Regions from separate parts of the Bacillus sp. V2I10 genome, predicted to be linked through region 1. Evidence: predicted binding sites of a transcription regulator. Region 1 holds the regulator's gene; each other region holds the start of a gene.
The links. The regulator LexA, encoded in region 1, represses DNA repair genes until DNA is damaged. The targets are predictions, from matches to a motif close to CGAACATATGTTCG.
Positions count from the first base shown of each region.

Region 2: the regulator LexA is predicted to act here: its motif matches at 3,046-3,059, upstream of uvrB (excinuclease ABC subunit UvrB).
Region 3: the regulator LexA is predicted to act here: its motif matches at 2,360-2,373, upstream of QFZ72_RS27820 (YolD-like family protein).
Region 4: the regulator LexA is predicted to act here: its motif matches at 4,018-4,031, upstream of QFZ72_RS10200 (Y-family DNA polymerase).

Region 1 covers NZ_JAUSYV010000001.1:3,060,650-3,066,503, forward strand. Annotated here, with positions in the region: gene tkt (transketolase) at 61-2,067, opposite strand; gene QFZ72_RS15475 (DUF896 domain-containing protein) at 2,243-2,473, opposite strand; gene QFZ72_RS15480 (YneB family resolvase-like protein) at 2,538-3,188, opposite strand; gene yneA (cell division suppressor protein YneA) at 3,202-3,513, opposite strand; gene lexA (transcriptional repressor LexA) at 3,674-4,294, shown strand; gene QFZ72_RS15495 (magnesium transporter CorA family protein) at 4,390-5,847, shown strand.
Region 2 covers NZ_JAUSYV010000001.1:815,516-821,369, reverse strand. Annotated here, with positions in the region: gene uvrA (excinuclease ABC subunit UvrA) at 1-983, opposite strand, end outside; gene uvrB (excinuclease ABC subunit UvrB) at 991-2,973, opposite strand; gene QFZ72_RS04145 (CsbA family protein) at 3,589-3,828, opposite strand; gene QFZ72_RS04140 (peptide chain release factor 3) at 3,844-5,433, opposite strand; gene QFZ72_RS04135 (HAMP domain-containing sensor histidine kinase) at 5,671-5,854, opposite strand, start outside.
Region 3 covers NZ_JAUSYV010000002.1:107,481-113,334, forward strand. Annotated here, with positions in the region: gene QFZ72_RS27800 (peptidoglycan-binding protein) at 1-589, shown strand, start outside; gene tatA (twin-arginine translocase TatA/TatE family subunit) at 617-784, shown strand; gene tatC (twin-arginine translocase subunit TatC) at 868-1,590, shown strand; gene QFZ72_RS27820 (YolD-like family protein) at 2,087-2,320, opposite strand; gene QFZ72_RS27825 (zincin-like metallopeptidase domain-containing protein) at 2,645-3,166, opposite strand; gene QFZ72_RS27830 ((Fe-S)-binding protein) at 3,969-5,267, opposite strand; gene QFZ72_RS27835 (FAD-binding oxidoreductase) at 5,264-5,854, opposite strand, start outside.
Region 4 covers NZ_JAUSYV010000001.1:2,016,970-2,022,823, reverse strand. Annotated here, with positions in the region: gene QFZ72_RS10230 (hypothetical protein) at 1-69, shown strand, start outside; gene QFZ72_RS10225 (alpha/beta hydrolase) at 186-1,112, shown strand; gene QFZ72_RS10220 (DUF2552 family protein) at 1,156-1,398, opposite strand; gene QFZ72_RS10215 (iron-sulfur cluster biosynthesis family protein) at 1,412-1,735, opposite strand; gene QFZ72_RS10210 (CDGSH iron-sulfur domain-containing protein) at 1,872-2,069, shown strand; gene QFZ72_RS10205 (YolD-like family protein) at 2,350-2,679, opposite strand; gene QFZ72_RS10200 (Y-family DNA polymerase) at 2,697-3,959, opposite strand; gene QFZ72_RS10195 (YqzH family protein) at 4,237-4,425, shown strand; gene QFZ72_RS10190 (SDR family NAD(P)-dependent oxidoreductase) at 5,005-5,799, opposite strand; gene QFZ72_RS10185 (MBL fold metallo-hydrolase) at 5,792-5,854, opposite strand, start outside.

The sequences.
Region 1 (5,854 bases):
TGCATCACTTTTTTTGTCGAAAAAGAGAGAACGATCAAAATCGTTCTCTCTCAGAGGTGATTATTGTTCAAGCAGCGCTTTTACTCTTGCCATTACGTTTTCAACAGTAAAGCCATACTCTTTCATAATTTTATTTCCAGGTGCAGATGCGCCGAACTGGTTAATCGCAAGAACATCGCCCTCATCTCCAGTATAGCGTTCCCAGCCCAGTGGAGCTGCCATTTCAATCGCAAGACGTTTTTTAACAGCCTTAGGAAGAACGGATTCACGGTACTCTTTTGATTGACTTTCAAATCGGTTCCATGATGGCATGCTGACAACAGCAACATCTATACCTTCTTTAAGCAGGGCATCCTGAGCTTCAACCGCAAGGCCAACTTCAGAACCTGTAGCTAATAACAAGGCATCTGCTGTTTCTTTTTTGCTTGCTGAAATCGTGTAAGCTCCCTTAGAAACGCCATCATAAGCTGTTTCAGAAGTACCTTTAATTGTTTTTAAGTTTTGTCTTGTCAGTACAAGTGCAGTTGGTGACGTTTCTGACTCTAATGCAATGCGCCATGCTGCAGCAGTCTCATTACCATCTGCCGGGCGGATTACTGATAAATTAGGCATTGCACGCAGAGATGGAAGCTGTTCAATCGGCTCATGGGTTGGTCCATCTTCCCCAACAGCAATGCTGTCATGTGTAAATACATACGTTACAGGAAGTCCCATAAGTGCAGCTAAACGGATTGCCGGACGAAGGTAATCTGAGAATACAAAGAATGTTCCTCCATATACTCGCAGGCCGCCATGCAAAGCCATCCCATTTAATGCAGCACCCATTGCAAATTCACGTACACCAAACCAAATATTACGGCCGCTGTAATCTTCTGCTGTGAAATCAGCAGCTCCTTTAATGGATGTATTGTTAGAACCCGCTAAATCAGCTGATCCTCCAAAGATATAAGGAATATTTTTTGCCAGTACATTTAATACCTCACCTGAGGATGCACGTGATGCAAGAGCTTTTCCCTCTTCATACACCGGTACTGCCTCGTCCCAGTTTTCAAGCAATTCGCCATTGATTCCGGCGTTCAGCTGTTTTGCAAGCTCTGGATATTCTTTTTTATAGCTTTCGAAAAGATCATTCCATTCCTGCTCTTTCTTAGATCCGAATTGTTCAGCAGATTCCTTGAAATGAGCATAAACTTCTTCTGGAACATAAAAGTCTTCTTCAAATGTCCAAGCATAAGCTTCTTTTGTCAATTTAATTTCGTCAATCCCAAGCGGCTTGCCATGTACGTCAGACTTTCCGGACATATTTGGAGATCCGTAGCCGATTGTTGTTTTCACTTCAATTAACGTTGGATGAGTTTCATCTTGTTTAGCGGCTTCGATTGCTTTAGAAATCTCTTCTAAATTATTGCCGTCTTCAACACGGATGACCTGCCATCCGATAGATTTGAAACGATCTTCAACATTTTCAGAGAATGATCGATCTAAGTCGCCATCAAGAGAAATATCATTTGAATCATATAATACGACTAATTTGCCAAGCTTCAGGTGACCTGCAAGAGAAGCTGCTTCAGAAGAGATACCCTCCATTAAGTCTCCATCTCCGCAAATAGCGTATGTGTAATGGTCTACTACAGGATATGATTCTTTATTGTATGTATGTGCAAGATGGCGCTCTGCCATGGCCATTCCTACAGCCATGCCGATTCCCTGGCCTAATGGACCTGTCGTTGCATCAACACCAGCTGTGTGATGGAATTCAGGGTGGCCTGGAGTTTTACTTCCCCACTGTCTGAAAGATTTAAGATCTTCCATAGATAGATCATAGCCTGACAAATGAAGCAGACTATACAGCAGCATAGATCCATGACCAGCTGATAAAACAAAACGGTCACGGTTAAACCATTCCGGGTTTTTAGGATTATGATTCATATATTGTGTCCAAAGCGCGTAGGCCATTGGAGCTGCCCCCATAGGCATTCCAGGATGTCCTGAATTTGCTTTCTCGATTGCATCGATCGATAATGTTCGAATCGTAGCAATAGATAAGTCTTGAATTGAATGTGACATAATTTGATCATCCTTTCAGAAATAACATTCTACTTTCTTATCATAGCGGTACACACTTTATGATACAACCATTAATCATGAAATGTAATAGTCCATTAAGATGTGTAAGAAACTATTCTAATGTATTATGTGCAAATTGAAAAGGAATACATCACAAATTGACGTATTCCTCTTATTAATGAAGGTTTCGCTTCTTCTCATCTTTTAGTTTTTGAGGTGTTACATCCGTACCGTTTGGGTCGAGGATCGTAACGCCTTTTAATGTATTTTTCATAGAACCGCGAAACACATGCAGGTATTCCTGTCTCAGGCTCTGCTGTTCTGCTAGTTCTTCAGGTGACAAAGCGCTTGATTTAGCCTTTTTTGAAAGCTCATTGATTCTAGCCATTTTTTCTTTTGAAAGCATGATGGTAACTCCTTTTTGTAGATTTCACTATGCTATCGTACTAAAAATGACTGTAAAAGACAACTTATTGGTCTCCTGATTGTTTTATATATTCCTGATATCTTCTATGTACCGTTGCCTTTGAAACATCATGTCCAAAACCTCTTAAAGTAGCAGCAATTTCTGCAAAGGTCAGTTTGTTTTGTTTTAAGCGGACAATTTCTGATACAGGAAGCTCTTTCTTGTCCTTTCCGGGGCTCCCATGAATATTAGACAGGTTATTTTGAGGCTTAAACCCATTTTTGACCGCACGCTGCATGCCTCTTTTGATTTTCAGATTGTGAATTTTTCTCTGATATTCTTCAACAATGCTGACGATTTCAAGTACCATGGAATCAGCTTCTGAGAGCAGAAGCCTGCCGTTATGCGTGACGGAATAAAGTGTTAATCCCTCTTTAAGCAGAAAATGAATGACTGCAATTCTGGCGTTTCCCCTCCCAAGCCTTGTTTCATCCTGGATCAGGATTGCATCCACCTGCTGATTTTTGATGCAGTCAAACAGTTCAAATATTCCGTCTCTCTCTATATCGTAGCCGCTGGCCTGCTCTTCAATCACTTTTACAATATTCATGCTGTGCTGCTCAGAAAGATTTATAAGCTCTTCCTTCTGTCTTAAAAGAGATGTTTCCTGTTCTTCTTTCACTGTGCTGACTCTGCAATAGATGATGGCGTTCAGTGTTCTCACTTCCCTATTTCTTGCTGGCTATTTGATTGACCTCATAATAGGCTGTTTTCTCTATTGGTATAAAGACTTGTTCACCAGGTTTAATGACTGCTGTCTCCATGCCGTTTTTTTCCTGTACCCACTCGACAAAATCTGTCTTAGAAAGATTGTGATGATCTTTAAATTGGTCAGCAATGCTCCAGATGCTGTCCCCTTCAGTAACTTCTATATTTACGTAGTGATCCATTCTGTCTTTTTCACCAGTATAAGACAAAGCAAAGACAGCGACAATAACGACGATAAAAAATGAGAGTAAATAAGAAAATGATTCTTTCAACATAATCCCCACCTCGAAATAGAATGTTTGTTCGTACTTTTGATATTTTCAGTATAATGAGAACAAACGTTTCTGTCAACGGATTTCTCGAACTTATGTTTGTATGCACAAGAAAAACATGCTATAATCAACATAAATTACAGGACGCGAGGTGCAAAAGATGACAAAATTATCAAAAAGACAGCAGGATATCTTAAACTTCATCAAATTAGAAGTTCAAAAAAAAGGTTATCCGCCTTCTGTTCGCGAAATTGGCGAAGCTGTCGGCCTTGCTTCTAGTTCAACTGTACACGGCCATCTGGCCAGACTAGAGAGCAAGGGACTAATCAGACGCGATCCAACTAAGCCCAGAGCCATTGAAATTTTAGAAGAAGAGACTTCACATATTCCAAGATCAAATGTTATTAATGTTCCGATTATCGGTAAGGTTACAGCGGGATCTCCCATAACAGCCATCGAAAATGTTGAGGAATATTTTCCGCTTCCTGATACGTTTGCAGCAGCAGATGATCAAGTATTCATGCTCGAAATTATGGGAGACAGTATGATAGAAGCAGGAATTCTGGACGGGGATATGGTTATCGTTAAACAGCAGAAGACGGCAAATAATGGAGATATCGTAGTAGCCATGACAGAAGATGATGAAGCAACAGTAAAACGTTTCTTTAAAGAAAAAGACTTCATTCGCCTTCAGCCTGAAAATTCAACTATGGATCCTATTATTCTGCGAAATGTTACGATTTTAGGGAAAGTCATTGGGGTTTACCGGAATATTCATTAAAGATCTTTGCTGCTAAGCAAAGATCTTTATTTTTTGGTTTTATACGCTCCAGCAAAGGGAATATAATAGTTGATAAAACTTAGAAGAGGTAACCTATGAATCCCAAAATTAACTATGATGAAATAACCATTCTGCGAACCAATTGCCAATTCATATTTCCCTTTTCTTGGGCTCATGACGGCATTAAGGAGTTAACTGAGAAGCTCTTAGCCAACGGGTTTGAATTTTTTTCAATTGAAAATGTTAATCAGCAAAATATATATTACGGGGAGAGCATTGATATCCCGCATAAATGTTTAAATCATTATTTTATGCCCTACATAGAACAAATCTTATTCCCTGACAAATATAAAGAAAAAGCCATAAACCGTTATTCAAAGCCTTTAAATTTGACTTGCAGACTTGAGACTGTGCACAATTCATTTTCTATGAAAGTTCATTCAATTGATATCTACCTTTGTCCTTTCTCTATCGGCATGGTAACGATTCGAACAGACCCTTTTAATACCAATGGAGATATCTCTTTAAGTGATGCACTGGATTTTATGGATCATTTTCGCGTTCTAGAGCCCTCAATTACAGAAGAAAAAGGTACTGTTCTCTATAATGGAGAAAAGCGTTTTGACAAGACACAGGATTTTATCTTCCAGGACCTTTGCCCTTTCATCGTCCCCTTCATAGAAAAAAGCGAGAATGATCAATCAGCTTATCTGGGCAGCCTCCCTTATTTTATTGATGAAAGGATGTTCGTATCCAGTTTTTTAACGGCTGCTCCAGATGATCAAATAACAAATAACGATTTATTCAGAATCGGACATATGAATGGATATAAAGAAAAAAAACAGCCATACACCTCTGCAAGCAATCAAAAGTATATCGAAAAATACGTAAATGATCATGTTTATGACAGATGGTCCCCGGATAGTTTTCATATTATCAGCGACCATACATTTACTTGCATCAGCAGAGACACCAAAAATGAAAAACTCATTGCTGAAGAAATGTATGGCCAGCTTTATTACAACTTGATTCTGCACTTATTTTATAAAATTGTCCTTTTAAAGCTTTCATACAGCTATTCACAGCTCTATATTGACCAAAAACAAGAAAAAATGGACAAACTGATTCGATCGATCGCCAATTTTACCGCCAAATATATTTTTTCTGAAATCAGCAGCCGGACTGAAGGACAAGAGCTTTCTGTTATGATGAAAGATCGCTTTAAAATTGAAACTCTTTACAAAGAGGTAATAAACACGATGGACAGTCTTTATCAAAATCAGGAAAAACTTGCAAGCAAACGTCATAATTCTCTTTTGCTGATCTTAACGACTTATACCGTTATCTCCGGTATTTACGGAATGAATCTGGTGATTGAAGACTGGCGGGGGAAAATTGAGTGGAGCAAGCTTGCCGGTTATTCTGTTTTTGAATATATATCGCTCGTTGTCGCTTTATCAGGTATTGCTGTGGGAAGTGTGCTTGCGGGGATAGCAATTATGAGACTGCTTAAAGACTACTTTGATAAGGGAAAATCTGAAAACCTCGACTGAGTAATGC
Region 2 (5,854 bases), 2.2 Mb from region 1:
TAATGATTACACACAGCCTCAAGCAGCTGAGGATAATATTGAGAGCTCGTCGGCTCCCATGGTGCCAGAGCATGCTGCTTTAATGATAAATCCTTGTTTGGAAGTACTAAGTCTACATCGACTTCAAGCTTTGTTCCAAGGCCGTCACACTCATTACATGCGCCAAACGGACTGTTGAAGGAAAACATTCTCGGTTCCAGCTCGCCGATTGAAAATCCGCAAAGCGGACAAGCGTGATGCTCACTGAAAAGAAGCTCTTCTACTCCGATCACATCGATCATGACTCTGCCTTCGCCAAGGCCAAGTGCAGCTTCAAGGGAATCTGCAAGGCGCGCCGCGATTCCTTCTTTGATAACGATACGGTCAATCACAACCTCAATGCTGTGCTTCTTGTTTTTCTCAAGAGTGATCTCATCACCGATCTCCATCATTTCCCCGTTTACGCGAACCCTAACATAACCTTGCTTTTTGATATCTTCAAACACCTTTGCATGTGTTCCTTTTCGGCCGGAGACAATCGGTGCTAGCACCTGAAGCTTTGTCCGCTCAGGATACTCTAAAATCCGGTCGACCATTTGCTCAATCGTCTGTGATGAGATTTCAATGTCATGATTCGGGCAGGTCGGTCTGCCGACACGAGCAAAAAGAAGTCTCAGGTAGTCATAGATTTCTGTCACGGTCCCAACCGTTGAACGAGGATTTCGGCTCGTTGTTTTCTGATCTATAGAAATCGCAGGTGAAAGTCCTTCAATTGAATCAACGTCCGGCTTATCCATTTGACCAAGAAACTGCCGGGCATAAGCAGAAAGGGATTCAACATATCTGCGCTGGCCTTCTGCATAAATCGTATCAAACGCAAGCGACGATTTTCCTGAACCGGATAAGCCAGTCAGAACAACAAGCTTATCCCGCGGAATCGTCACATCTATATTTTTTAAATTGTGAGCCCGCGCACCTTTCACAATAATTTTATCAATAGCCATTCTAGTTTCATCCTTCCGCTTTTAGCTCTAAAATAAGATCGCGAAGCTCAGCTGCACGCTCGAAGTTCAAGCCTTTTGCAGCCTCTTTCATCTCTGCTTCCATTTGTCCGATCACCTTTTCGCGCTCTTTCTTGGTCAGCTTGCCGAGCTTTGGAACTTGTGCATCGAATTCTTCCCCGTCCTCCGGTGCAATCGTAGCCCGTATACCCTCGCGAATTTTTTTCTGTATCGTTTTTGGCTCAATGCCATGCTTTTTATTAAAAGCCTCCTGCGTTTCACGGCGGCGTTTCGTTTCATTCAATGCAATTTCCATTGATTTGGTCATTTTGTCGGCATACATAATAACGTGTCCATTTGAGTTTCTTGCCGCACGTCCAATAGTCTGGATCAGCGATCTCTCAGATCTCAGGAACCCTTCCTTGTCTGCATCCAAGATAGCTACTAAGGACACCTCAGGAATATCAAGACCTTCTCTTAAAAGGTTGATTCCGACTAGAACGTCATACTTGCCAAGCCGCAGCTCACGGATGATTTCAATCCGCTCAAGTGTTTTGATTTCAGAATGCAGGTAGTTAACTTTAATGCCTATGTCCTTCAGATAATCCGTCAGATCCTCAGACATTTTCTTCGTTAATGTTGTGATAAGGACACGTTCATTGCGTTCTGTCCTTGCCTGAATTTCCCCGATCAGGTCATCGATCTGACCCTGAATCGGTCTCACATCAATGGTAGGGTCAAGAAGTCCTGTCGGGCGAATGATCTGCTGAACCATTTCTGGTGTATGGTCAAGCTCATATGGGCCAGGAGTAGCCGATACAAACATGATGTTATTGATATGCTTTTCAAATTCGTCAAATTGAAGCGGACGGTTATCTTTCGCTGAAGGCAGGCGGAACCCGTGGTCAACGAGAACCTGCTTTCTTGCCTGGTCACCGTTAAACATCCCTCTGATCTGAGGAATGGTAACGTGGGACTCATCCACAACGATCATGAAATCCTCAGGGAAGAAATCAAGCAATGTATAAGGAGTCGATCCTGCCGGGCGAAGCGTCAAATGTCTTGAATAGTTTTCAATTCCTGAACAAAAGCCCATTTCCCTCATCATTTCAAGATCATACCGGGTACGCTGTTCGAGACGCTGAGCTTCTAACAGCTTGCCGTTCTCATGAAGCTCTTTCAGCCGTTCATCAAGCTCCCGCTCAATATTCGTAATGGCAACCTTCAGCTTTTCCTCGCGGGTTACAAAGTGGGACGCAGGGAAGATGGAGACATGCTCGCGGTCTCCTTTGATTTCGCCTGTTAAAGCATCCACTTCTCTGATTCGGTCGATTTCATCGCCGAAAAATTCAACCCTGATGCACTGCTCGTCTCTTGAAGCCGGGAAAATCTCCACTACATCCCCGCGCACTCTGAATGTCCCACGTTTAAAGTCGATATCATTTCTTTCATACTGCACATCAACAAGTCTTCTGAGCAGCTGATTGCGTTCAATCTCCATGCCGGTGCGAAGAGAAACGACCAGTTCACGGTATTCTTCAGGTGAACCCAATCCGTAAATGCACGAGACACTCGCGATGATAATGACATCCTTCCGCTCAAATAATGAAGCTGTTGCGGAGTGTCTGAGCTTATCTATTTCATCATTAATGCTTGCGTCTTTTTCAATGAATGTATCGGTCTGCGGCACATAGGCCTCCGGCTGATAATAATCATAATAGCTGACGAAGTATTCTACTGCATTATTTGGAAAAAACTCTTTGAATTCGCTGTATAATTGTCCTGCCAATGTTTTATTATGTGCAATAATCAGCGTCGGTTTGTTTACTTCCTGGATGACGTTTGAAACGGTAAACGTCTTCCCTGTACCTGTAGCACCAAGAAGCGTCTGATGCTTCTTCCCTTCTTTAATGCCCTGGACGAGCTTTTTTATCGCCTCGGGCTGATCGCCCTCTGGCTTATAATTCGAGACTAAGTCAAAACGATCGCTCAACAGGAGGACCTCCATTCATATGTAATCAGTATTTATATTTTACCATAAACAGGTGGGAAATCACCAAAAATACGAACTATAGTTCGTATATTTCTTTCGACATTTTGTTTTTGATTCTTTCATTATCGCCGGATTTTTCTATTTAAATGCCTGACTTATCTATTTCAATACCTTTTTCAGGAGGTTGGTAAACCGATAGCAACCGAGGTCATGATAAAAGAAGGGAAGAATGCAGGCTATTTTTAATGTCACGCCGACCAATCTAGTACCCGCTTACTGTTGAATGTGCTCTTTTTTAGAAAAAGACTATTTCTCATTTCAACAAGCGTGACTTTCCCAACCGATTCCGAGACTTTCAAGCTTTATTCCAAGACTTTTAGAAGGAATTCCGAGACTTCGCGGATTAATTCCGAGACTTTCCAAAATAATCCCGTATAAATGTGAACAACTGCGTTGGCCGGGATACAGCCTCAGATAAGGATCGTAAAGCTTTGACTTTTTTTCTCGGATTTGTTCTGACCGAGGAGTTGGGCGATGGAGCCAGTCATAAATGCTGGAAACTCTATACATTCTGGTGTAAAAAAAACCCGCTCCCAAAGGGAACAGGTTCAAACCTTAATTCGTTTTTTCGCTTCTTGTGCGCCTTGCCATTTTCGCAGCATACAAAAATCCTGCGGTAACAGATATCACATCTAGAACTATGATAATCCATGATTCCATATACCCTTTCGAATAAGCTGCAGCTAAAAGAGCAATTGTCAGGACAGTCGCAACGTAGTGGTTATATGAGACTCTGGCAAACAAAGTCAAAATAATAAAAGGCAGAGTCAGGGCCAGAACGGCTTTTAGTAACATGGAATCAGCTCCTGCTTACTTCTCTGAAGCAGAAAAGCTTTGGTAGTCGTTTTCCTGCAGAAGATCGATAAGTTCAATCTCTTTATGATTTTCTTTAAAATGCCTGAAGGTAAAATCATTTTCAAAGAGGACAGCATATTGATCATTGCGGTCGCGCACGAGCAGGCTTCTGGAATCAAAGAAGCGCTTTTCGAATTTTTCATTGCCGATCCATCTAGGGATGCGGTCGCCCATAGGAACAAATTCGATCTCAACGTTGTACTCGGCTCTCATCCGGTATTCAAACACCTCGTATTGAAGCTGTCCGACAGCGCCAAGGATGATGTCATCCGTTGAATCCTGACGGAAATACTGGATGGCGCCTTCTTGAACAAGCTGGTCAATTCCTTTACGGAACTGCTTTGCTTTCATGACGTTTTTCACGCGCACCTTTTTAAACATCTCCGGCGGGAACTGAGGAAGCTCATCATAATGATAGCCTTCTTTTCCAACCGTTAGTGTATCACCGATTTGATAAACGTTCGGGTCATAAATCCCGATGATGTCGCCTGCGAATGCTTCATCAACTGTTTCTCGGTCTTTAGCCATAAACACCTGCGTCTGATTCAGCTTAAGCGTTTTATTTGTTCTGCTCAGCTGTACACTCATGCCGCGCTCAAATCGTCCGGAACACACGCGCAGAAAGGCGATGCGGTCACGGTGGGCAGGGTTCATGTTGGCTTGGATTTTAAAGATATAGCCGGAGAATTCTTCAGTCTCAGGTGCAATAAAGCCCTGATTTGTTCTTCGCGGCTGCGGAGGAACGGCATACTGTAAAAACACATCAAAAAATGATTTCACACCAAAGTTGGCAAGCGCACTTCCGAAGAAGACAGGCGTTAATTCTCCGCGCTTAACACGCTCAGCGTCGAACTGATTGCCCGCTTCCTCAAGCAGCTCCAGTTCATCCTTTGTTTCCAAATAAGTCGGGTGGCTGCCAATCTCGCTTAAATCTACTTCATCTGAAGGAATAATGTCTTCCTGCTCGTTTCCTTTAAACTGAACGACTGTATGCTGTTCACGGTCAATAATTCCAAGGAATCGCTTGCCCATGCCAATCGGCCAGTTCATCGGATAGGATTCAATGCCAAGTACTTCCTCAATTTCAGAAAGAAGCTCAAGCGGATCTTTTCCTTCGCGGTCCAGCTTATTAATAAATGTAAAAATTGGGATGCCTCTCATGCGGCAGACTTTGAAAAGCTTGATCGTTTGAGGCTCGACCCCTTTTGTAGAGTCGATGATCATCACTACGCTGTCTACTGCCGTTAGCGTACGGTATGTGTCTTCACTGAAATCTTCATGTCCAGGAGTGTCCAGAATGTTTACGTGGAAATCATGGTATGGAAAGCTCATAACACTTGATGTAACGGAAATTCCGCGTTTCTTTTCAATTTCCATCCAGTCGGAAGCCGCAAATTTGCCGGTCTTCTTCCCTTTAACAGTACCTGCTTCACGGATGACTTTACCGAAATATAATAATTTCTCTGTTAACGTCGTCTTTCCCGCATCCGGATGGGAGATGATGGCGAAAGTCCGTCTCTTTGATATTTCTTTATCTATGTTCATTTACATTACCCTCACAAAGTTTACTTCGTTTGAAATATATCACATTTAGAGCAATAGAACAATTTCACTCTGGACTTTCTCCTGCTTTACACCGGTGCTGTAAAAAAGAGCACATTCACTGCAGCCATCACGACCGCGCCGATAATAATAAATGCTGTATCCTTCTTTTTCATGTTTTTCTCCTCCTGCATTGTTTTCACATAGTTTATCAAGAAATTATGTCTAAATTATTAACAATTAATAATCATGTTTTTTATCAGGAAATTTCAGGATGAATTTGGTGCCGTGATCCTTCCTGCTATCGATCACGATTTCTCCCTGATGTAGGTGAACAAGCTGTTTAACAATCGATAATCCCAAACCGAATTCGCCGAATTGATGGCCGGTTCTGGACATATCCGCCTTATAAAAACGCTGCCAT
Region 3 (5,854 bases), on a different contig from region 1:
AAGTGATGCAGATGGTTTTCCTGGATCATCTACGTGGGAGCGCCTTAGTGCCATCTATTATGGTGGTGGCGGAAGTGGTGAAAGCAACTGGCCTCCAGCATTTCCAGGTGCACAATATTTTAAGGCTGGAGCCTCTAACCAATACGTAAAATTATTGGGTGTGCAGTTAGTGAAGGCTGGATTTGGTCGACACTATTCCGTTGGACCGGGTCCTGCGTGGAGTGAAGCAGATCGACTAAACTGTCAAGAGTTCCAAAAAGCACAAGGGTGGACTGGCAGCAATGCAGATGGATATCCGGGTCCTACGACATGGCAAAGATTGTTTGATATAGTTGGCAGCCCACCAAATGTTTCCACATTCCCAGGAAGCCATTTCTTTGGCCCTGGTGCAAATAACGAATATGTTACAACAATGGGTAAACGATTAATTAACAAAGGGTATGGTCAGTATTATTCTGTCGGAGCAGGTCCAAAATGGAGTGAGGCAGACCGTCAAGCTTGCGCTGCTTTCCAACGTGCTCAAGGTTGGTCTGGGAGTGATGCAGATGGCATTCCCGGTCCCTCAACATGGCAAAAGCTCTTTGCATAAAAAAATTAACAGAGAGGAAATGATAAAATGCCAAACATTGGAGTTCCTGGATTAATACTTATATTAGTAATTGCGCTTATTATTTTTGGGCCGTCAAAACTCCCTGAAGTTGGACGTGCCTTTGGTAACACATTAAAAGAATTTAAAAACGCAACCAAGGATCTAGTGTCTTCAGATTCTAAAAAGGAAGATTAATTCAAATAATTGGATAGTAAAGTTATTGGTTTGGAAAGAGATATATGTCTTATCTCTTTTCTTTCCTTTTAAGAGGTGAATATATGAAAGATGAGGAAATTGATTTAATTATCCATTTTGAAGAAATGAGGAAAAGATTAATCTATATCCTTAGTAGTTTTTTAATCTTTTTCTTTTTTTCGTTTGTTTTTGTGGAAGATGTATACGCATGGTTAGTTAAAGACCTAGAATTTAAGCTTGCCATACTTGGTCCAGGTGATATTTTATGGATATATTTTAAAATATCTGCCGTAATATCTGTTGCCCTTACCACACCTCTAACTGCATACCATGTTTGGAAGTTTGTTTCGCCAGCACTTCAAAATCATGAAAGAAAAGCAACTTTTATGCTAATACCGGCTTTATTTCTTCTGTTTATTATCGGGATTTCTTTTGGTTATTTTCTTGTATTTCCTATTGTTCTTTCCTTCATGCAAGAATTGGCTGGAGGTGGTTTCCAAGAATTTTACACAACAGAGAAATATTTTAGTTTCCTGATTAGCCTTACCGTACCATTTGGTTTTTTGTTTGAATTACCTGTTGTCGTTCTTTTTCTAACAGCTATTGGCATCTTAAATCCGCAAATGTTAAAAAAATCTAGAAAGATCGCTTATTTTATTCTCACCTTAACATCTGTTTTAATAACACCCCCAGATTTTATATCAGACATTTTGGTTTTAGTTCCACTTATATTAATTTATGAACTAAGCATTAATTTATCATCCTTCATTTATCGAAATAGGATACAAAAAACAGAAGTTTTTTGATTGATTTAAATTTCTTTTTAATATCAATTTATATTAATATTTGATGGTGAAGCTTAGGGTGTGTAATTTTGGGTGGGAAAATTAAGATTCAGTGTAATTTCTGAAGAAGCAGAAACAAGCTCATTCTACACAATAAGGAAGTAGTTGCTAAGGTGTCTCCTGAATTAATTCTTGATACACCTTCTTTACTGTTTTTTTCAAAGATTTATTTATATCTAAATTCATCAACATATATGATGATATATATTTAGTGTTATATGTCCAAATTATTATCAATATTATTGTATCATGTATTGTAACCGTTTAATTCAAAAGAATGAGCAGAAACTTTATGCATTATTAATAGACAATTACAAGTTAAGGAGAAAAGTTAATGACCCTTAAATTGAGCAACTCAACTGGTGCCCTAGTACTCTTTGGTGCTGCAGTAGGAGCTGTTTTGGGATTGGTTGCATATGTGAATAATTGGCTGGGATAAGGATTTTAATGTTGTGTATTATTTAATGGTGTAAACGGCGATTAGGTTAACAAGCTGCATCCGGACAATGTCATTAAAGCTATTAACCACCCTTATCTCGCCTGCTTTTTCATTCCAGTAATGAACGGTGCCGATAAAATGCATGACATGATCACCATGCAGATAAACAAATGATAAATCAAAATGAAACTCCATTGATTCACTGATTAACAATTGAATGCTGTCATGTTTCTCTTTAGGGATCATTATCAAGGTTTTACCTTCTTTCTAATAGATTCATTACCCATTATACGAATGTTTGTTCTTATTTTCAATGATTGAAGAATCAATTTGGTTGTGAGAACTTTCAATTAGCTTTTAAGACAGGCTCGTATGTTTCCCTCAAAGGAAAAAACGCATGTTTTTTTCACCCATGCGTGCTGATGGCACCGGCTTTTACGCCGGCGCCAATTGCTTTACCTTTCATACTTACTCTGAATCCTCCTCCCAAATTGCTCCCAGAATATAATCAGAGGCTTTCTGAGCCTGTGAGGCTGCCTTCAGTACAATGCGCTGATCTTTCTTTAGAGTCCGTATCTATGAGTCAATATAGCTGGCACTGTTATCTATCGTACTGTTGTCAATCCCTGCTACCCCGCACAGCATGGCCGCGCCCATTTCAGCAACCAGTTCTTCTTTGGAATAGACTTCATCTCCGAAGGCTACACCATCTGTGGTGATGCCAGGGCGGGCATGTCGGCTGATATGGCCCGTGCTGTGAATCATTTCATGAAACAAGGTGCAGTAGTATTCTTCCGCAAACTGAAAATCATGGATAGGCGGACAATTAATACTGTCCCAAGTTGGATAATAAACAGCTTGGCCGGACTGAAAGGTATAGCTGGGCGAATTCGTATAACCGTTAAAAATCTCCTCTCCCTTTAGAATGGGATTGTGGTCATATGTTTCATAACTGCTTTTTCTTTTAAGGCCTGTGCATTGCTTATTAATCTCCCAAACCCGGTAATAGAAGGGTTTGGCATATTTCTTTTTTTCCTTCGTTTCTTCGTCTTCTTTCTCTTTCCAGAGCCAATAAACAATAATGTGCGAATGCTTCATTTCTTCTTTTTTAATACGTCCTCCAGCTTCTAAAACCTGTTTCTTAAAAAGTTTTTTATGCTGCAGGCGATTTTATAAATAAGTTTTTGCCCCTTACCGATTGACTCGCCGTCTTTATTTCCTGCCGGAAAGGTTCAGGTTCCTGCCGGATGGAGATGTAGTCCGGCTTGCGCTGTTTTACGATTCGGATTCAAAAGGGAAAAGCACAATAAAAAGCAACACAGACCGTTGTTATCGGTCCATTTAATACCGAAGCGACACGTACAGACTGACAGAAAGTCGTTCTTTCCTTTCTAATCAGTCTGTCGTGCAGCCACCCAATCATATGAATATTTCAATTAAAAATGTATTCCTAATTTCTAAAGAAAATATGCAGTCTAGACTGCCTTGGTCAATAGAGAAGATTGTTTAATTAGAGAATCCATAAATTACACCTCGCCGAAATAGAACATATGTTTTTATAATGGATGAATTGAAAGGTGGCGATGATCCCTTGCTTAGAGACCGGGGAAAAATAAAGTGGCAAGGTTTCTTTATGACGGAACATGTAAAGCTGCTGTGGGATATAAAGGTCTTTTATCAGTAATCTTGCTAGATAAATCTTACTCGAAATCAACACAAAAAAGGTAGATAAGACTGAACTTCTATGATATTAAAAGCTGCTTAACTTGCAATAGGTTAAAGTGACATCATAAATAATTATTTATTTTCATAACCTCAACACGCTTTATTTCGTTCTATTAGGTCAGTTAGATTCAATAAAAAATCCGCACTTTTAAAGTGCAGATTTATTTTGAATTTTTTATTTAGTTACTGCTCCTGCTTCAACGAGTAATTCTACAAGATGAATGGCTCTTATTCTTTCTTCTAAACCTTCCCTTTTGATACCCAATTTCATTTGTAACAAACAACCCGGGTTTGTTGTAACAATAATAGAGGCTTTAGTATCCTTTACTTTTTCCATTTTCAAATCTAAAATGTCCATCGATTCTTCGTAATTGACTAAATTGTAAATACCTGCTGATCCACAGCACCTATTATAATCTTTCATCTCTTGGTAGCGTATACCTAGAACTTGATTTAGAAGGAAAAGTGGTTCTTCAATAACCTTCTGCACATGTGTCATATGACACGATGATTGATAAGTCACAATAGAGTTCATTTCCTTGGTGAAATTTAATCCATCTAATTCACATAAAATTTCTGAAATATCTCTTATCTTATTAACAAAGTTTTTAGCACGTTTATGCCAACCCTCTTCATTATGAAAAAGATGGTCATATTCAATTAAAGTTGCACCACACCCACCGGCATTATTAACAATATAGTCCACATTTTCGCTTTCAAAAGCTTCAATATTTATTTTAGCAAGTTTTTTAGCAGAATCCATTTTTCCCGCATGAGCGTGCAAGGCCCCACAGCACGTTTGAGCTTCCGGTATAATAACTTCTGCCCCTGCCAAGGTTAATAAATCAATAGTTTTTTTATTAATATTTAGGAAAATAGCGTCCATTACACAGCCTGTCACAAAGCCAACTGTCATTTTCTTTGTTCCCTTTACGGGGTAATGTCTAGACATTTTTTTACGACTCAAAGGTGAAGAGATATCTGAAAGAACGGATTCAAAGTTTCCTAGTTGGAAGGGAAGCATCCTAGTGATTCCCGTCTTTTGAGTGATTTGTTGTAGCCCTGATTTCTGATATAGCCACGTAGCGTTCCCAATAAAATCCATCCATTTTTTCGAGGGAAATACATGGTCAAAAATTACATTTTCAGTAATTTTTTGCGTTGTTGTTTTTTCTGCTGATTCCTCTAATACCTCTTTCGCCCCTTCTAAGATCTTGCCATATTGGACATTTGTAGGACAAACTGTTACACAAGCACGGCACCCAAGGCATTTTTCAATTGGTTCTCTTAGGTCTTCTATTGTGATTTTACCTTCTGCTAGCATTTTAACGAGGTTAATTCGACCCCTTGGAGAATGGGACTCGATTTTCATAGTTTCAAATGTCGGACAAGCTGGTAAACAATATCCACATTGGACGCAATTGAAAGTTTCATCATAGTTTAATTTTCTTTGGAGTTCAGAAATCGCACTCATTCCCTCAACACCAACTTCTGTCCCTTTTCTGGGAATATTTTCCCAGGATTTAATATATTATTTGGATCCCAAGCTTGTTTAACACGTTTCATCATATCTAAACCGAAGTGTCCCAACTCCATTTCCATAAAGGGAGCTTTCAATGTTCCAATTCCATGTTCTCCTGACAAAGTCCCCCCTAATTTAATTGCAGCTTCAAATATTTCTTCAACTGCTTTTTCTACTCGTATCATTTCTTCTACATCCCGTTTGTCACAAATAATATTAGGATGAAGATTTCCGTCCCCTGCATGACCAAAGACAACAAGATGAACTTTATATTTTTCACCAATTTCTTTTAATCTTTGAAACATATCCGGAATCTTACTACGGGGTACTGTGGCATCTTCTGAAACCTTTGTAGGTTTTATTTTGACTATAGCTGGTGAAACCAACTTTCTTGCCTTCCAGTATATCTTTGCTTCATTATCGTTTTTTGCTATTTTTACATCAACAGCTCCAATCTCTTTAAAAATCTTCTCAACTGTATTCATTTCCTCTCTAATGGCAATTGGATGACCATCAAGTTCGATTAAAAGTATCGCCTC
Region 4 (5,854 bases), 1.0 Mb from region 1:
AAAACGATAGCGTTTGAAGAAATGGAAAAGGCTGTACATCCGACAAAGCGGCAAAATTCTGAACAGTGATCATGCAGCAAGCCGTCCTGGCTTGCTTTTTTTTGCCGGAATGCGGCTATCCTTATTTCCCGTCCGCCTTTCCTCATGCTAAAATAATTTCATAACCTTTGAGAGGAAGAATGCAGATGAAAAAATGGCTGATCGGAGCAGGCATTGTTCTCTCCTATATTTTTATCGTGGGATTCTTTTTTACCAATCAGATGATGTATATGAAAAAGAAGACGGATAAAGAAATTATTGACCGTGAAAAAAAGGACGGACATTACGATGAGAAGGAATATGATTCTTATAACAAAATTGAAGTTTCCATCCCTTCGAAATTCGGCTATGACATTAAAGGCATGCTCATCGCCCCTCATAAAACCTATTCATATGTGATTATTTGCCACGGAGTCACGATGAACCGGTATAATTCCATCAAGTACATGAAGCTCTTTTTAAACAGGGGGATGAACGTGCTGATTTATGATCACCGCCGACACGGGGAAACGGGCGGCAAAACGACGAGCTTTGGACATTATGAAAAATTTGACTTGCAGTCTGTTGTGCACTGGCTGAAAGATCGGGTTGGCGATGAACTGCATCTCGGTATTCACGGAGAATCAATGGGAGCTGTTACCACGCTGCTTTATGCAGGTCTGGTTGAAGACGGGGCTGATTATTATATTGCCGATTGCCCATTTTCTGATTTACAAGAGCAGCTGCTGTACCGCTTAAAATCTGATTTTCGTCTTCCCGGCTATTTAGTCATGCCGATAGCAAGACGGTTTCTTAAGCTGCGCGACGGCTATTCTCTGCAGGATGTCTCCCCCATTGCTGTAATTGACCGGATCCATCATCCTGTTTTATTTATTCACAGCAAGGACGACGATTACATACCAGCTGCGATGACACAGCAATTGTTTGATAAAAAGCCTGGCTTCAAAAAGATTTACTTTGCTGAAAAAGGCGCGCATGCTATGTCCTATACCGAAAACCGGGAAGAATATGAACGCATCATTGATGAGTTTTTTGAGGAATTGAAGAAAAAACGGCATACTGCCAAGCTATAAGAGAAATGCCCGGATTCAGGGCCCTGAATCCGGGCATTTCGTTTTAACCAAGAACATCTGTTATTTCTTTCATGTTTTCACCCATATAGGCGATGGCTTCGTCAATCGTGGCAAACTCTTTTGCCTCAAAGGTCATTTCATCCTGCAGAAGCCAGACATCTTTCTTATCCTCGTATACTCCGCCGATGGACCAATGAAGCAGAGTATAAGGATGATTGCTGTTTAAAAAGGAAACCCATGTTTTATTCAATGCAATATTTTTTAGTGACGTTAAGCGATCCTTCATCTTTTTCTCCACCTCACTTTACTGTCAAGCTCATGCGGGGATTCAAGAATTGCGAAGGACATGTCAGCATGTATGTGTTTGCTGTTTCATTAAAATCGATGGTCATTTTTTCATCTAAGAAAACCATTTTAGATTTCTCAACAAGAACTGGAAATGCGTTTGTTTCGATTTCCAGATCATCACTGTCTTTTTCATCTATGAGCCAAAGTGCCGTAACACCGCTGACAACGCAGCCGCAGCCGTCTGTATCATATTTTAGTTTGATGTGCTTACTTGAATTCTCCTGCACGTTCCCTGAAATTTTTTTGATTGCACGATCTGTCCATTTTATTTCCATCATCTATGTCTCCTCATTTCAGCTTGCTTACGGTCATTTTATCATAAGTTTCCAAAACACGCATGAGAGCTTGCTTTGTCACATTAGAATACCCGAATGAATACTTGTGTGTATAGATAAAAGGAGGTTATAAAAGATGGATAAAGCTCAAATTAAAGTGAATAATAATGGATCTCTTCGTGTCACCGGTGATGTGGAATTAGTTGACGCAGAGGGCAACGTGTTTCAAACGAAACAAAGCTTTTCCCTATGCCGCTGCGGGTTATCAAAGAGGATGCCGTTTTGTGATGGATCTCATAAGGGTATGTTTCAGTCGGTTGTACGCGCTGAATAACAAGCCGGCTGACAAATTCACTATACTGAAAAAGCTTTATAGCTAAAAACCTGATTTTATTAGCAGTTTCGAGATTTTTATTAGCCAAACTTCTGATTTTTATAGCTGAATTGCCATTTTTATTAGTCAAAAGGCTTTTTGGACAAAATCCGTTTATTCTTTTTCCAGCCGTTTTTCTCTTTTATTAGCTGAAGTTATTCTTTTCTAGTTAACTTTTTCACTTTCATGCGGAGCCCCGATAATTCTGCAAAAACAAAATAGGACTGTCTCAAAAGACAGTCTATTTCTCGCGGATATCTGTTATTTTGTTCAATGGCAGATCCAAGCGGGCTTCTTCTCCATTCACGATCCGAATGCATCCGCTGATTGGATCTACATAATGCACATATCCTTCCTGCACATGAAAACCATGATTTTCATAGTACGTAAAAGCAAGCTCACGGTTTTCTTCCATGGCAAGACTGATCAATTCATTGAAATGCTCCAGCTGCTGCTCATCCACCGCAGGCTTTGCTGCATATCCCTGTTCGATCTCGAGCTCCCGCAAAATTTTCACATGCTCAGGCAGCATCATGGATGTCCATTTGATATTGCCCCGATCCCGAATCATGACGATCCCTCCTTTTGTTAAGCTTTGTGTCCGCCGACAAGCTTGGCGCGGTGCCTCGCGGTGCCGGCGTTTGTATAGGAAACGGCGCGCAGCAGGGCATTTGAGCCGTATTTCCCCCGAATGGAGTCCATCACATAACCGAGGATCTGTTCTTTTTCACGGTTAGGCTGAAACAAATCCAGCTGCATTTCGGCATCATCTTCAATATTGGACAGAGCAATTGAAATTTTACGGACGGTTTTATTTGCATAAAATTGATCAAATAATGCGATGCATGTTTCGTAAAGCTCCATTGTGATATTGGTCGGCTGGCGCATCGTCCGGGAGCGGTGAAATCCGCCTCCAAGTTCATCGTGACTATAGCCGATCCCAAGGCTGACCGTTCTCCCAGCTTTCCGGTGGCTGCGTGCTCTTCTTGCGACCTCCTCGCACATCTCAAGGATGACATGCTTCACTTCTTTTGGGTCGGGATAGTCCCGCATTAAGATCTGACTTTTGCCGAAGCTGATCTGCCCCTGCAGAATCGGTGCCCCAATTTCAGACAGGTCAACGCCCCAAGCATGATAATAGAGCTGATTTCCCATAATGCCAAATTTCTTCTCCAGCACCTCAAGCGGATGACGCGCAAGCTGCCCCACATTAAAGATTCCCATCCGGTTCAGCGTTTTTTCAACCTGGCTGCCGATGCCCCACATCTCCCGAAGCGGCGCGACCTTCCAGAGCTTTTCCTTCACATCATCGTACGTCCATTCCGCAATTCCTTTTTTCTTCGCCTCCAAATCAAGGCAGATTTTAGAGAGCAGCATATTAGGACCGATGCCAATCGCACACGGGAGGGAAAATTCGCGTTCCATATCATCTCTGATTTTGTCTGCAATGGTCCAGGCATCTCCCCATATCCCCTCGACTCCATCGACTTGAATAAAGCTCTCGTCCACACTGTACGTATGGATGGCATCCTTTGGAACGTACCGGTGGAACAGACGCGTAAGTTCGGTTGAGATCCGGACAAAGGATGCCATCTTTGCATTTACAATGTGAATGCGGGGATCTTTTGGAATTTCGAACAAACGAGATCCGGTTTTAATGCCAAATTCCTTTTTCAGACAGGGTGAAGCTGCAAGCACAATGCTCCCCTGCCGCTTTGTATCGCCGACAACAGCTAAATGGCATGTCAGCGGATCGAGTCCATACAGGACCGCTGCGCAGCTTGCATAAAAGCTTTTCATGTCAATGCACAGAATTTTTCGTTTTGGAAATTGACTGTAATCCTCAATCATAGTTCTTACTCCCTATAACAGAATATATGTTCGTGTTTATTATATGATTTATAGTAAGCGAATATACGTTCGATTTCAATGGTAGTTTTCGCCAAGAAAAGCGGACCCGGCTGCTTAGCGCAGGCAGACAGAAAAGAAAAGGCGCTTTTTGCCTTTACTGGCGGATCCGTTCTGGCCGAGGAGTCAGGAGGTGGAGCTGGACATCAAGAAAAGCAAAAGTGACTGCTTGGCATCCGCTGAAAACCCGCTTATAATCATGTGTAAGAAGAGGTGGAACATGGACGAAAAGTGGATTTATAAAATGATTCAGCAATCCTTTCAGCAGTATGAGCTAGAGGGATCGCTTAGTGAAAAAGAAGCACATGAACTTGTTGCAAAAGTAATAGAAAAAAAGCAAGAAGAAACGGAATGGTTTGAAATAGTTGAGGATGTTGTGTATGGGTATGTGACGAATCAGGAGTTATAGACAGAAAAGCGGAACCGACTGTTTAACTCCGACAGACAGAAAAGGATCCGACAGAAAAGGCGCTTTTTGCCTTTGCTGGCGGATCCGTTCTGGCCGAGGAGTTAGGAGGTGGAACTGGACACCGAGAAAAGCGGAACCGGCCATTCAGATATGGCAGGGAGATAAGAACTCAAGAGAAAAGGCCAGGTTTGACCCAGCCGCTTGTATCATACAGCCAAAATGAGGATTTTTACAGCCATTTTTTAAAAATCTTTCAGCCGTTTTCGGATTTAATTCAGCCAAAGCGTTTTTTTTTTGCTTCAGCCGTTTTCAGCTGAATGCCGCAAGCAGAGAAATTCCGCCGGAAAGCGAACAGCACAATGTTATTATCCGGAATTCCTCTTTATTTAGCCGCTTTGTTGATTTTTTAGCGCTTTTTAGGAATTTTTTTCCGGGCATTTGTTGATTAGCCAAATTTCAGAGTATCTCTCAGTTCATTTTAAATAGCAGCTGAAAGTTGCTTTATGGGGTCATCCGCTCAGTGGTATATTACGCCAGCCCCTGTAAAAGCACAAAACCGGCCGATGGGCCGGTTTTGTTTTATTTCCTTGATAACGCCTTCCCCGCCACTTTTTCAAACAAACGGGGCATAAGCTGATAAAAACTGCTGCCCGCATTCATCCAGCCGGGCAAGTTAATTTCACGCCTGTCAGTGAGCATGGAGCCCACAATCTTCTCTGACACCCTATCAGGATTCAGCATAAAACGCTCCACATTTTTTACATAGTTGCCGCTTTGGTCCGCGATTTCGAAAAAGTCTGTTTTAATAGGCCCCGGATTAACCGAAGTGACATGAATATTCGTTTCTAAAAGCTCCATCCGCAGGCTGTTTGTAAACCCGAGTACGGCATGCTTGGAAGCAGCATACAAGCTTGATTTAGGCGTGGCAAGCTTTCCTGCCTGTGAAGCGATATTGATGATATGGCCATCGTTTCGCTTCTTCATGGAAGGAAGCACCATTTTTGTGCATGCGATTAAGCCGAAGACGTTCACTTCAAACATTGATTTCATTTCCTCAAGAGTAGCATCCAGAACGGTGTTGAAAATACCGAATCCGGCATTATTAACGAGAATATCAATTTGCGGAATGTCACTCATCATCCGGTCAAATGTCTGCTGAACAGCATTCAGATCACTGACATCCAGCTGATAGTAAAGACACGAAACATGGTAGTTTTTTGTAATATGTTCCGCAGCAGCAGCCAGACGGTCCGATCTTCTGGCAAGTAAAATGGGATGTCCGCCGCTCTTGGCCACGAGCACCGCCATTTTTTCGCCAATTCCACCCGACGCTCCTGTTACGACTACGTAGCGGTTTTTCAGTTTTTCATTCATTTTGTACACCCCAGCAAGAATAAATTTTCTTTGCTCCCTCCATATGCCCTTTAAT